3 regions of the Desulfobacter hydrogenophilus genome follow, and region 2 is predicted to be linked to each of the others. Evidence: predicted binding sites of a transcription regulator. Region 2 holds the regulator's gene; each other region holds the start of a gene.

Region 1 (4,256 bases), 2.3 Mb from region 2:
GATTTTTGCAATCTCCACATCCTCGGGTTCATTTTCATACTGCCGGGCAAAATAGGTGGCAAAGCCCTTGATGGAACTTAACGGATTTCTGATTTCATGGGCCACGCCTGCGGCAAGTTTTCCGATGGCAGCTAAACGCCGGTTGGTTTCCACCTGTTTTTTCAAATCCCGGATCTGGGTCAGGTCCCTGAATAAAAGGACAAATCCCTGGATCTGATCTTCGTCTGCCGGGATAGCCGAAACGGTCATATCCAGCCGAAGATCGCCTTTCTCTTTTTGGTTCAAGGCCACTTCCCCGGACGCGACGCCTCCTGACCTCGAAATTTCAGCAGCCATGGCAGCCATCTGGGGAAACGCTTTTTCAGGAATTTCACCCAGAATCTTTTCAGCAGACCGATTGGCTGAAGTCACGTTAAACTCCGGATCCAAAGTGATCAAGCCCGAGGGCATATTCTGGACCACATTGTCGGAAAACGCCATAACCTGTTCCAGGGATAACTGGGCCGCCCTGTAAGCCTGGAGGGCAAACAGGGCAATAATGCCTGAACAGCAAAAAATAAAAAACAAAAGCCCTTTGATAACAATGTTCTTAAATCCCTGGGCCTGGGCCGCCTGCACCCCGGTCATGGACATTCCGGCAAAAATATAATGATCGATCTGCCCAAATGTGCCCAAAGCCGGCCTGACCGATCTTTCAGCACCAGACAGTCCGGGCGACATCTTTCCATGGTCGTAGCCGGGATCAGGGCCGTGAACAGGCCCCAGACCTCGACCTCTGACTCTATGATTAAACGGAACAAAGCGCTTGGCCACTTCCAGGACCGGCCCATCCAGTGTGTTCAGGGAGCGGCTGGAGATCAGGTGGGTATCCCTGGGCAACGGGCCAAGGTCTGCCCATCTGTCATAAAGGGTACCCACCATGGCGGCATCGGAATGGGCGATGATTTTCCCCATGGCGTCGGTGATCATGATATAGGCAACATCAGGCTGTCCTGCGGTCTCCTCCAACATGGACTGAATCCTTTCGGTGCCCCAATGCATAGATCCCATACCAATCCGGGTGCCGGCTTCAAAAGTGCGGATTAAAGAGGTGCCGGTGATTAAAAATCGTTCCCGGATAAACTCATCCTGTTTTTTAACCCGGTCCAGGGTCATCAGGATAAATACCGGCAACAGCACGACCAGGACCCCCACCATAACCAGAGGCGGCACCAGCCCCGGCATTTTGGGGGTAATTTTTAATTTAAATTTATCCATTATCGTCCTGGATTCATGCAATCTGTCCTATCCACATTGTTAGACCGATCCTTAGGACCGCATTGAACAACGAACTAACTTAACTTCTCTGACCTTTTTTATAAAAAATCTGTGTAACCTACACAGACTTTCTATTTTCGTTGTGGGCTGAACCCCGGTGGAAAACCAGGTCAGCCCGTGGCTGTTTATATTCTGTTTTTGCAAAATAAATACCATTATTGTTTCAATTTGATGGCCTCTTTTCAAAACTGTTTTCACCAGGGTCTTACGCCCTATGGCCCGGAAAAAAATAAATGCTACAAATTTTGCGCCGAATGTTTATTTTTATATAAGATGCGGCACAGATGTATAGATCGTATATTTTTTACCCGGTTGTATACCCCCACCCGAGTAAAAAGTACACACTATATCTAATTTTTTAAACAATACCCTGATATGATATTTAGATGCGAAAGACTTGATATAAGATGGTCTCAATAAATTTCAAGATAAATGGCACACCATTTGCTTTATAGTTCAGCAACGATGGTCAACCATTTAAGATCATAAAAACACAAGTTACAGAACATAAATCAAGCACCACAAGGAGGCATTATGAAAAAAACATTAGCCGTATTAACCATCCTGATCATCACATGCACCTTTTCCGCCAGTGCATTTGCAACCCCCCCAAAGCAGGGCAAGGGAAAGGGCTTAAGACAAAACCAACGAGCGTGCATGAACCTGACCGATGAACAGCAAAAACAGCTTAGTGATCTGCATCAAAAATTTGTTGATGACACCTATGAAACGCGTACAGGAATAATGAATCTGGACCAGCAAATCCGCATGTACATGGAAACATCTGATCCTAATCCGGGAAAACTGAAAGCCATGGTCATAAAAAAAGCGGATTTAGCAAAAGATCTGGCTGTTAAACGTTTGGACTTTGCCCTGGATGCCAGAAAAATATCCCCAGAATTAAAATACATGGGAATGGGCAAAGAATTTGGCCGCCATGGCAAGGGATACGGCCACGGTTATCATGGCGTTGGTAAAGGCGCCGGAGTTGACGATCCCAAAGAAGAGACCCCTTCAGAAAATAATTAATATATACCCACCACTCAATTATCTATCTCTCCATCCACTCCCTTCTCTCCTGTCCCCCCGGGTTGCCACACCCGGGGGGACCCCTTTTTCCGAAGTTTTTTAGCGCTTTTTATCCTTCTTTTTCCACAGGATTTTCAAGCACGCCAATGCCTTCAATTTCAACCTCCATCCGATCTCCCGGCGCCAGAAATACGCGGGGTTTACGGGTAAATCCCACCCCTTCGGGCGTACCTGTCAGGATCAGGGTGCCGGGCAAAAGAGTAGAAGACTGGGACAGATAGGCAATCATATTGGCCACGCTGAACACCATGTCACTGGTGTGGCTGTCCTGCATGAGTTCACCGTTCAAGCGGCACTTAATGGCAAGGGTCTGGGGATCGGTAATTTCGTCTGTCGTGGTCATGACCGGCCCGCAGGGACAAAAGGTGTCATAACTTTTTCCCCGGGTCCACTGGAATCCACCGGCATGTTTCTGCCACCGCCGGGCAGAGACGTCATTGGTGCAGGTATAACCAAGCACATAATCCAAGGCCTCTTCCTCGGGCACATTTTTGGCAGCCTTTTTAATGATCACCCCAAGCTCGGCTTCGTAATCCACCTCGGGCGGATCTGATGCACATTCCGGGATCACGATGGCATCCTTGTGCCCGGCAAGGGACCCTGGGTATTTCATGAACACAGCCGGATATTTTGGAATTTCCTGGCCAGTCTCTGCCGCATGACGCCGGTAATTAAGGCCGATGCAGATAATGGCCGAGGGCTCCACCGGGGGCAGAACTTTCACCACATCCACCCGTTCGCCGGTATCGCTGAAACTGTAATCCGCAGACTGTTCCACCAGGCTGGCCGTTTTTCCGTCCCAATCGCACCCCATGACTTTTTTACCCTGCTGGGTAGTAAAACGAATGATCTTCATTTAAGGCTCCTTTATTCTTTTTATTGTATGAGCTATATTCATAGCCGGAAATAAACACATCCGGCAAGGAAAAAATGAAATCTATTTTCACGGGCAGTATACACAATAAAAACAGCAGAAAACAGGCCGATCTTACCCTGGTGGTCCTGGCGTCCCAGTCTGTCAAAGCGGTCATTGATACGTGTCCTGACGGATCATACGACATCCTTGTCCCCGATGACGATGTTTTTAAAGCACAAGAGCAATTGAAACAATACGCAAAGGAGAACAAGGGGTTCCAAAAACCGGCTCCCCATGCGTCGACCAGAATTTTTTTCTCCCCCGCAGCCCTGGCGCTGGCCTTTTTTATAGCAGCCATCCATTATATCATCACCACCCGGGGCCTTCACAAACAAGCGATCCTGGACTTTGGTTCGTCCTCGTACTATCTCAGCCAAGGGCAAAGTTTCAGGGCCGTGACCGCCTTATTTCTGCACAGCGATACGGATCATCTTCTGGGAAATATGGCCGGAATACTTGTACTTGCGGGCCCTTTACTTCGCGTGACCGGTTACGGGCAGGGACTCTTGCTGCTTTTGGCCGCAGGCACGGCCGGCAATCTGATATCTGAAAGTTTTGGCCAGGATTTACGGCTCTCCATCGGGGCTTCCACAGCGGTCATGGCGGCGGCAGGACTTCTTGGGGCCCGGCGCATGACCATTGGCGCACAATCAGGTCATTCAGTATTTCCAAAATTCAAAGGGCTGGCCCCCTTTGCTGCGGCAGCCACACTTACAGCCATGTTCAGCCATGGTGAGAATACCGATGTATCGGCCCATCTATTCGGTTTTCTTGCCGGTACCGGAATCGGGCTGTGCTATTATCCGTTATCTGGGCCTTTATCAGGTCCGGTGATGGGCCGTATCAGTTTCGGCATTGTTCTGGGAATTTTATGCATGGCCTTTATCCAGGGTGTTTTTACTTTTCTGCCGGGATAATGGACCGGTTAAGCTTT
Region 2 (4,256 bases):
GCATGGAAATCCTGCTAGAACAGAATCTGATCATCTTAAAAGGACACGTAGAAGGAAATTTTAGTGAAAATAGTCAGAATTCCAACATATTATAATATCTCTTTGGGTTTATTGCTGATACTGTTGTCTCTTTTCACACAAGTATCCTTGGCAGCCCAGGAAAACAAAACCGCTGATAAACAGCAGCCGCCGGCTGACCTGAAAATCACTTCGGATAAAATGATCGCCAGCAAAGACCAGTCCATGGTGGAATTCATGGGAAAAGTGAAAGCAGTTCGGGCAGACAGTGTGCTTTTAGCAGATTCGGTCAAGGTGTTTTTCCATACCTCAAAGACTAAAAAGGAAGGCCAGTCAAACGTTAAACGAATTCTTGCCACGGGCAATGTGGAATATACCGAAGGGGAACGCAAAGCATTCTCAGATCAGGCGGATTATGACACTGCAGATGAGATACTGGTACTCACCGGGGAACAAGCCCGTCTGCTTACGGGAAAAAGCTGGATCACCGGCAAAAAGATCACCCTGTTTAAGGTCCAGAACCGGGTGGTTGTGGAAAGTACAGAAAAAACCAAGGTTGAAGCCTTTTTTGATGCCGAAGACCAAGACGGGTCTTTATAGATGAGTCGATTGGTACTGGAAAATCTTGTGAAGACCTATGGCGGTAAAACCGTAGTGGATCAGGTCAGCTTGAGTGTGGACCAGGGCCGGGTGACCGGGCTTTTGGGCCCTAACGGTGCCGGCAAGACCACCACCTTCTATATGACCGTTGGCATGATCCGGCCGGAAAAAGGAACTGTTCATCTTGACGGGGAGGATATTACCCGAGACCCCATGTATGTGAGGGCAAGAAAGGGCATTGGTTACCTACCCCAAGAGATGTCTATATTCAAAAAACTGACCGTCAAGGAAAATATAACGGCCATTCTGGAGGTTATTGATAAAAAAGTTACGAATATCAACCAAAAAGCCGAAAACCTGATGGAAGAACTGGGGATACTGGCCTTAGCCGGTCAAAAGGCTGCCTCCTTATCCGGTGGAGAGAGACGCCGTCTGGAAATTTCAAGGGTGCTTGCAACAGATCCCTTGTTCATCCTGCTGGATGAACCCTTTGCCGGTATTGATCCTTTGGCTGTCATTGACATCCAGCAGATTATATCCCAGCTTACGAACAAAGGCATCGGAATATTAATTTCCGACCATAATGTCAGGGAAACATTAGGCGTATGCGACACAGCTTACATCATGAGCCAGGGCGTGGTTATGGAATCAGGTCCGCCGGAAAAAATTATTTCAAGCAAAATAGCCAAACGAATTTACCTGGGAGACAACTTTAGACTTTAATCATGGAACTTGGATTACAACAAAGCCTTGCATTGACTCAACAGCTGGTCATGACACCCCAGCTCCAGCAAGCCATCAAACTGCTTCAGCTATCCCGGCTTGAACTTGCCGAAATGATCCAGCAGGAAATGGAGCAAAATCCGGCGCTTGACGAAGTCTCCATTGATGAAACCTCTGACAAAGCCATCACTGCCCAGGAAACCGAAACCCGGGAAACCGAAACCGAAGCCCCTGTCAAGGAAGTTACGATTGAAGAGCGGGTGCGCTCGGATACGGATTGGGAAAACTATATTAATGAATATAACTCCACCGGTAGAATATACACGGAGTCTGAAAACAGCGAAGCCCCCAATTACGAGGCTTTCACCTCTGAGAAACAAACCCTTGAGGCGCATTTGAAGTGGCAGTTGATGCTTTCGGATCTGCCGGACACAGAGGAACGCCTTGGTCACGTCATCATTGGCAATCTGAACCGGGACGGATATTTATGCGCCGACGTGGAGGAAGTGGCCCAGGCCGCCAAGGCCGACATCCAAACCGTTGAAAAGGTGCTGGCTGTGCTCCAGACCTTTGACCCCCCCGGGGTGTGTGCCAGAAACCTGTGCGAGACGCTTTTGATTCAAGTCCGGCAACTTGGCATTGAAAACGAGATCATCACCCGGATCATTACGGATCATCTAAAAAATCTGGAAAACAGGAACAGCAAAAAAATTGCCAAGGCCCTTAAAATTTCCGTTGATGATGTACGGGCCGCAGTGAAAATTATTCAATTTCTTGAACCCAAACCCGGCAGGAAATTTACTACAGATGAACCCGCCTACATCACCCCTGACATTTACGTTTACAAAATCGGTGATGACTTCAAAATTGTTATGAACGATGACGGCCTTCCCAAATTAAGAATTTCAAGATTCTACAGGGACGCTGTGGCCACCGGCAAAAAAATCCCCAAGGAAACCAAGACCTATCTTAATGAAAAGATGCAGTCCGCCTCCTGGCTGATAAAATCCATTCATCAACGCCAGAAAACCATCTATCTGGTCATGGAAAGCATCATAAAATTTCAAAGAGAATTTTTTGAGAAGGGCATTGCCTATCTTCGGCCTTTAATTTTAAAAGATATTGCCGAAGATATTGAAATGCATGAGTCTACGATCAGCCGGGTGACCACTAACAAATATGCGTACACCCCCCAGGGACTGTTTGAGTTGAAATATTTTTTCAATAGTTCCATAGGGCGCGGTGATGGGCCTTCCATGGCATCGGCCAGTGTCAAGGAGAGAATAGTACAACTCATTGACAATGAAGATCCCAACGCACCTTTAAGTGATGATAAAATCGCCGCAATTCTGCAGGAGTCAGACATTCAGATTGCCCGGCGAACCGTGGCAAAATACAGAAAGGTGCTCAATATTCTGCCGTCCAATAAACGAAAACAACTATAGGGAGAGCTAATCTATGCAGGTTACCATCACGTTCAAGAAAATAGAAGCATCTGATTCCCTGAAATCCTATGTACACAAAAAACTTAAACGGTTTGACAAGATGCTGGATGGTCCGGCCGAGGCCAATGTAGTCTTAAGCGTTGAAAAAATAAGACATATTGCCGAACTCACCTTAACCAGCGGGACGCTTAACATCCATGCAAAGGAAGCGTCCGAAAGCATGTATGCCACCATTGATATTTTAGCGGATAAAATCAAAGGCCAAATCACAAAACACAAGGAAAAAGAAAAAAAACACATGTCAGGCAATAAGACAAGCCTGACCGATACCCGGGAGTTCAGCATAGATGAACCACTACCCAAAGACGTGGTCGATATTATTGAAGAGCCTCTTGAAACAAAACCCATGGACATTGAAGACGCGGTGATTGAACTGGAATCGGGCAAAAAATCTTTTTATGTATTTACGAATGCCCGCACAGAACAAGTCAATGTGATTTATAAACATAATAACGGAAAATTGGGACTAATCGCTCCCCAAGGATAGGATGGTCGGAACCAATGAAAATCAGTGACATTCTAAAGCTGGACGCTATTATCGCAGACCTGAAAGCCAAAAACAAATCGGAGGCTATAGAAGAACTGTCCCGGGCTGTTTCACCCGTGGCAGGGGCCGAAATCGAAGATGTTACAGCAGTCCTGCTGGAACGGGAACATTTAGGTTCCACAGGCATCGGCGGTGGAATCGCGATACCCCACGGCAAACTGGAGACGGTGAAATCTATTGCTGTGGGATTTGGGCGCAGCATCAAAGGAATCGAATTTGATTCTTTGGATAACCGACCGGTCCATCTTTTCTTTCTGCTTTTAACACCCGAACATTCCACAGGGGGGCATTTGAAAGTTCTTGCCCAGATTTCAAAGCTGCTGAAAATGGCTCAGTTTAAAGAACGACTGTTATCGGCAGGTTCAACCGAACAGATTCATCAAATCATTCTGGAGAATGACGAAGAATTTTGACAATGGAAAACCTCAAGGTTTATATCATCACCGGCATCTCAGGTTCCGGGAAGACAACTGTCGCCCAGGCATTTGAAGATGCATCCTTTTACTGCATTGACAACATGCCCATGGAACTTGTGCCAAAGGTGCTTGAACTTCCGTTAGGAGAAAGCGCCAAGGTTAAGGGTGCAGCCTTTGTGATGGATATGCGGTCAAAAACCTTTACAAATACGTTTGTTTCAGGCGTCTCTGCTTTAGAAGAAATGGGGTTTTCTCCGGTCATCATATTCCTTGAAGCGGATACCCAAACCTTGGTCAAACGGTTTAGTCAAACCCGAAGGCACCACCCTCTGGGAGATGAAAAGAACCTTTTGGACAGCATCAAGTCTGAAAAACAGGGGATGGCTGCCATCCGCAAACTGGCCCACCAGATCATTGACACTACTAATTTCAATGTGCATCAGCTTA
Region 3 (4,256 bases), 1.8 Mb from region 2:
TCTGGTGGGCATGGTGAGCGGCAAGGTTTTTGTTCGTGGTGATGCCAAAAGTTATTCCGACAAGGATGCCAAGGAAGTGGACCTTGATGATCAGGAATGGCAATGGCTGACCCAGGGCCTTAAAATTTTTCTTAAAAAAATTGAACAGCCGAAACTGTTTGGCGAACTGGCTGTGCGAGAAGACTGGCGGCTGTTTGAAGCCAAAAATCCCCATGAAAAGGCCGAAGGGCCGGAACGTAAATCTGTATCCTGGTTTAGGGAACAGGTCTGGGATGCGGAACTTGGTCGCGGCGGCCTGATCGGAGATCTCCAGGAAACGGAAAAAGGGACTGTACCGGTCATTACCAAGGGCGAGTACAGAAGATATATTCCGGTCTGGGAGCACGGTAAATATATCTCGCCGTGCCAGGCATCCTGCCCCACCGGAATCCCGGTCCAGCAGCGCTGGGCCATGATCCGGACCGATAACATTGATGAAGCCATATCCATGGGCCTTGAGTATTCTCCGTTTCCGGCGACCGTGTGCGGTCACCTGTGCCCCAGTCCGTGTATGGCGTCCTGCACACGGAACCTGTCCTATATGGCTCCCATTAATGTTCGTCTTTTGGGTCAGGCTGCCCAAAATATCAAACCGCCAAAACCGGCCAAAGAATCCCGAAAGAAAGTGGCCGTCATCGGCGGGGGCCCGGGTGGTATTTCTGCGGCCTGGCAACTCACCATGAAAGGCCATACCGCTACGGTATTTGAAGCCGGACAGAACATTGCCGGGAAAATTTCCGCTCTGATTCCCGAATCCCGAATCCCTGCCGACACCCTGAATGCCGAAATAGACCGGATAAAGTCTTATATAAAAGATATAAGACTGGGAGAAAAAGTTGATGCGAAAAAGTTCAAAGAGATAAAAAATAGCCATGACTATGTTGTGGTGGCAGCCGGGGGCAATAAACCCAGATCCCTTCCGATCAAAGGTGCCGAACGGGCTCTTTTTGCCAATGATTTTCTTGAGAAGGCCAAAGCAAACAAGATAAAACCAGGCAAAAAGATAGTGATTATCGGTGCCGGTAATGTGGGCTGTGATGTGGCCACCGAAGCCCACCGGCTGGGTGCTGTTGATATAACCCTTATTGATGTCCAGAAACCGGCTGCATTCGGCAAAGAAAGAGAGGATGCCGAAGAATGCGGTGCTCACTTCCGCTGGCCGGTATTCACCGAAGAAATTAATTCCCAAGGGATCAAACTTGAGAGTGGCGAAATACTGCCGGCTAATACGGTGGTGATCTCCATCGGAGACGTGCCTGATCTATCTTTTCTTGATGAGGGGATTGAGCTTGAAAGAGGGTTTGTCAAGGTGAACGAAGCCGGCCGATCCTCGGATGAAAAGGTCTTTGCCATCGGGGATGCGGTGGGCCCGGGACTTATCACCAATGCCATCGGCGCAGGCAGACGGACAGCCATAGTCATTGATCAGCTGCTCAAAGGGCAGGCTCCTGATATGGAAGGCCTTGCCCCCATGATCGATACCCGGCGTGTAAATTTGACCTATTATAACCCTATACATGATGCCAATACATTAGAAGCGTGCGGTGAGGAATGTGCCTCCTGCGGAAATTGCAAGGATTGCGGCATCTGCGTGGCAGTTTGCCCTGAAGGGGCTATCAGCCGGCAGGAAAAGGCAACCGGCTTTGAGTATGTGGTGGATGGATCCAAATGCATTGGATGCGGATTCTGCAAAGGGGCATGCCCCTGCGGTGTGTGGGAATTGATACCCAATACGCCCCTGATGTAACAATACAATAATTGAGGTCAAATCAAAGTTTTGATTTGACCTCAATTATTGCAATCATCAAAAAAAACAATCGAAGAAAATTGAAAAACGGTGCTGTCGATAGACAGCACCGTTTGCTTCGATTTTTACATGAAAGTTTCAATTAAGTAATTAAAGGCCTTTCATGTTCTGTTGTAAATTGCGTCTGGGGTGTTGATAGATCAGGTCAGCCCATGGCTGTTATACCCAAATGCCTTTCTTTGGCGGATTGCCATATGAATCGAAAGAGTCCCCATTCATCTTCAATACCGCTTGCAGTTCTTCCACAGTAAACTCAAAACCATCTTCTTTTGCCATGGCGCAAAATTTTTCCATTGAAAAACAGTTGTCGTACTTTACGCGGAATTTGCGGTCATCTGCTCCCTTATCTAAAAAGGCTAGAACGTTTTCTTTTGACATTGTGCTTCTCCATTAATTAATAAGTTAAATAAAAATAAAACTAATGCAAAGAGTATTCCAGGTCCGAAGAAATATTATATTAATAATAAAAAAAGGCCCATTTGTAGCTTGAAAATATGGCTTGACATTGTTTTGCCGTCGATGATAACCGTATTCCGAATAACAGCCATGGCCGACCTGGTCTTCCACCGCGGTTAGGCCACGACAGATTATGAAAGAAACTAACCGGTTAGTTCAGTTCTTTCATATAAAACAGCCACGGGCTGATCTGGGATATCGATGCCCAAGTTCGACCCACAACAAAGCATGAAAATAAAACAATAATGTATTTTGATTTTTATATGAAACGGATAAATACGAAAAAGGAGGGTTTGACGTGAAAAAGGTATGTGTATTAAACATTTTTGTTGTTTTTATACTGCTGGTGTTCAGTACCTATGCCCAGGCTGGGCAGGTTCGTGTTTCAGTGGCAAAGAGTATGAGTAATCTGTGCAATAATTTGATAGTACAGTTTCAGGAACAGTATCCGGATGTGAAAATTGTCCCAAATTTTGGGTCATCCGGCGCCTTAGCAAAGCAAATCGAACAGGGGGCGCCTGCAGATATTTATGTTTCTGCCAATCCGAAGTGGATGACGCATTTGATTGAAAAGGGCAAGATTGAGTCGGACACCAAAAAAATATTTGCACATAATGCGTTGGTTTTTGTGGGTAAGTCAAGTACGGATGCTCAATCTATGAGCGATTTACAGAAGCTGACGCGTGTTGCCTTGGGCAGTCCCAACAGCGTGCCGGCCGGTCAGTATGCTAAGCAGGCGATGGATAAAGAGGGCATATATGATGAAATGCTCAAGAATGGGCAACTGATCATGGCAAAGGACGTCCGCCAGGCACTGATCTATGCCGACCGGGGAGAGACCGACGGCGCGTTTGTTTACAAAACGGATGCGATGCTCGCCATCAATGCCAAGATTCTGTTTGAAGTGCCTCTTGAGTTTTATAGTCGAGTAACCTATCCGGTTGCAATGACAAAGGACAGCGACGGGAACGCCGATGCCAAACTCTTCTATGACTATATCGTTTCTGAAGCGGCCCATTCGGAAATGATTCGTCTTGGTTTTACACTGCCCTGATACGGGGCATGGTAAATGAAATTACAATGCTGACACTTTCTCCCCAGGATATTTCTGCCGTCGGGCTTTCCCTGAAGGTTGCCTGCTCGGCGACCTTGATCTCCACCCCCTTTGGCATTGCTTGTGGTTACTTTCTTGCCTTCGGTAAAATTAGAGGCAAGGCCGTGGTGGAAGGGCTTATCAGTCTGCCATTAGTCTTGCCGCCGGTTGTGGTCGGATATTTGTTGCTGCTGTCCTTCGGGTCCAACGGTTTGATCGGTAAGTTTTTGAACCTTTTGGGTATTCAGGTGGTTTTTTCACTCACCGGTGCTGTTATTGCCTCGGCGGTTGTCGGATTCCCCCTGATGGTCCGTTCAATCCGTATTGGTATGGAGGCGGTGGATCAATCCTATATTTCAGTATCTCGAACCCTTGGTGCGGGATGGTGGGATAGCTTTTTTACCATTGTTCTGCCTTTGAGCGGTCGTGCGATTTTTGCCGGGATGTCGTTGATGTTTGCCAGAAACCTGGGTGAGTTCGGCGCAACCGTTATCCTTGCCGGCAATATCCCGGGGGTGACACAGACAATACCCTTGGCAATTTATGAATACACCTCTGTTCCGGGTGGAGACAGGATGGCGCTGACGCTGTGTCTGGTCTCCATCAGCCTTTCTTTTGCCATCCTTCTTATTAGTGAGGCAATAAACCGCAAGTTCAGGAGAGGGTAGCAGTGCAGTTAGATGTTGAGTTAAAAAAAAGTTTCAAGGATTTCACCCTTGATGTGGCCTTCAGTCTCTCCTCACCAAGGACGGGGATTTTCGGTCCGTCAGGAAGCGGAAAATCAACGATTATGAATCTGCTGTCCGGCCTGGAACTGCCGGACAGCGGTTTTATTCGATTGGGTGATACCGTTCTTTTTGA

The links. Region 2 encodes sigma-54, which starts transcription at its own class of promoters, with help from an activator protein. Its sites were predicted from a motif close to TNTGGCACANTTTCTGCTNT; they were not measured.
Region 1: a site for sigma-54 is predicted at 1,749-1,768, ahead of EYB58_RS01325 (Spy/CpxP family protein refolding chaperone). Genes of this name have one in related genera too.
Region 3: a site for sigma-54 is predicted at 2,267-2,286, ahead of EYB58_RS03520 (Nif11-like leader peptide family natural product precursor). Genes of this name have one in related genera too.

Annotation. Positions count from the first base shown of each region.
Region 1 is NZ_CP036313.1:277,885-282,140, forward strand. It holds gene EYB58_RS01320 (ATP-binding protein) at 1-1,257, opposite strand, end outside; gene EYB58_RS01325 (Spy/CpxP family protein refolding chaperone) at 1,852-2,346, shown strand; gene EYB58_RS01330 (fumarylacetoacetate hydrolase family protein) at 2,456-3,262, opposite strand; gene EYB58_RS01335 (rhomboid family intramembrane serine protease) at 3,337-4,239, shown strand; gene EYB58_RS01340 (S1 family peptidase) at 4,220-4,256, opposite strand, start outside.
Region 2 is NZ_CP036313.1:2,563,779-2,568,034, reverse strand. It holds gene lptC (LPS export ABC transporter periplasmic protein LptC) at 1-95, shown strand, start outside; gene EYB58_RS11365 (LptA/OstA family protein) at 64-618, shown strand; gene lptB (LPS export ABC transporter ATP-binding protein) at 619-1,341, shown strand; gene rpoN (RNA polymerase factor sigma-54) at 1,344-2,786, shown strand; gene hpf (ribosome hibernation-promoting factor, HPF/YfiA family) at 2,800-3,333, shown strand; gene EYB58_RS11345 (PTS sugar transporter subunit IIA) at 3,348-3,806, shown strand; gene rapZ (RNase adapter RapZ) at 3,809-4,256, shown strand, end outside.
Region 3 is NZ_CP036313.1:801,016-805,271, reverse strand. It holds gene EYB58_RS03525 (FAD-dependent oxidoreductase) at 1-1,786, shown strand, start outside; gene EYB58_RS03520 (Nif11-like leader peptide family natural product precursor) at 2,006-2,224, opposite strand; gene modA (molybdate ABC transporter substrate-binding protein) at 2,601-3,356, shown strand; gene modB (molybdate ABC transporter permease subunit) at 3,383-4,063, shown strand; gene modC (molybdenum ABC transporter ATP-binding protein) at 4,066-4,256, shown strand, end outside.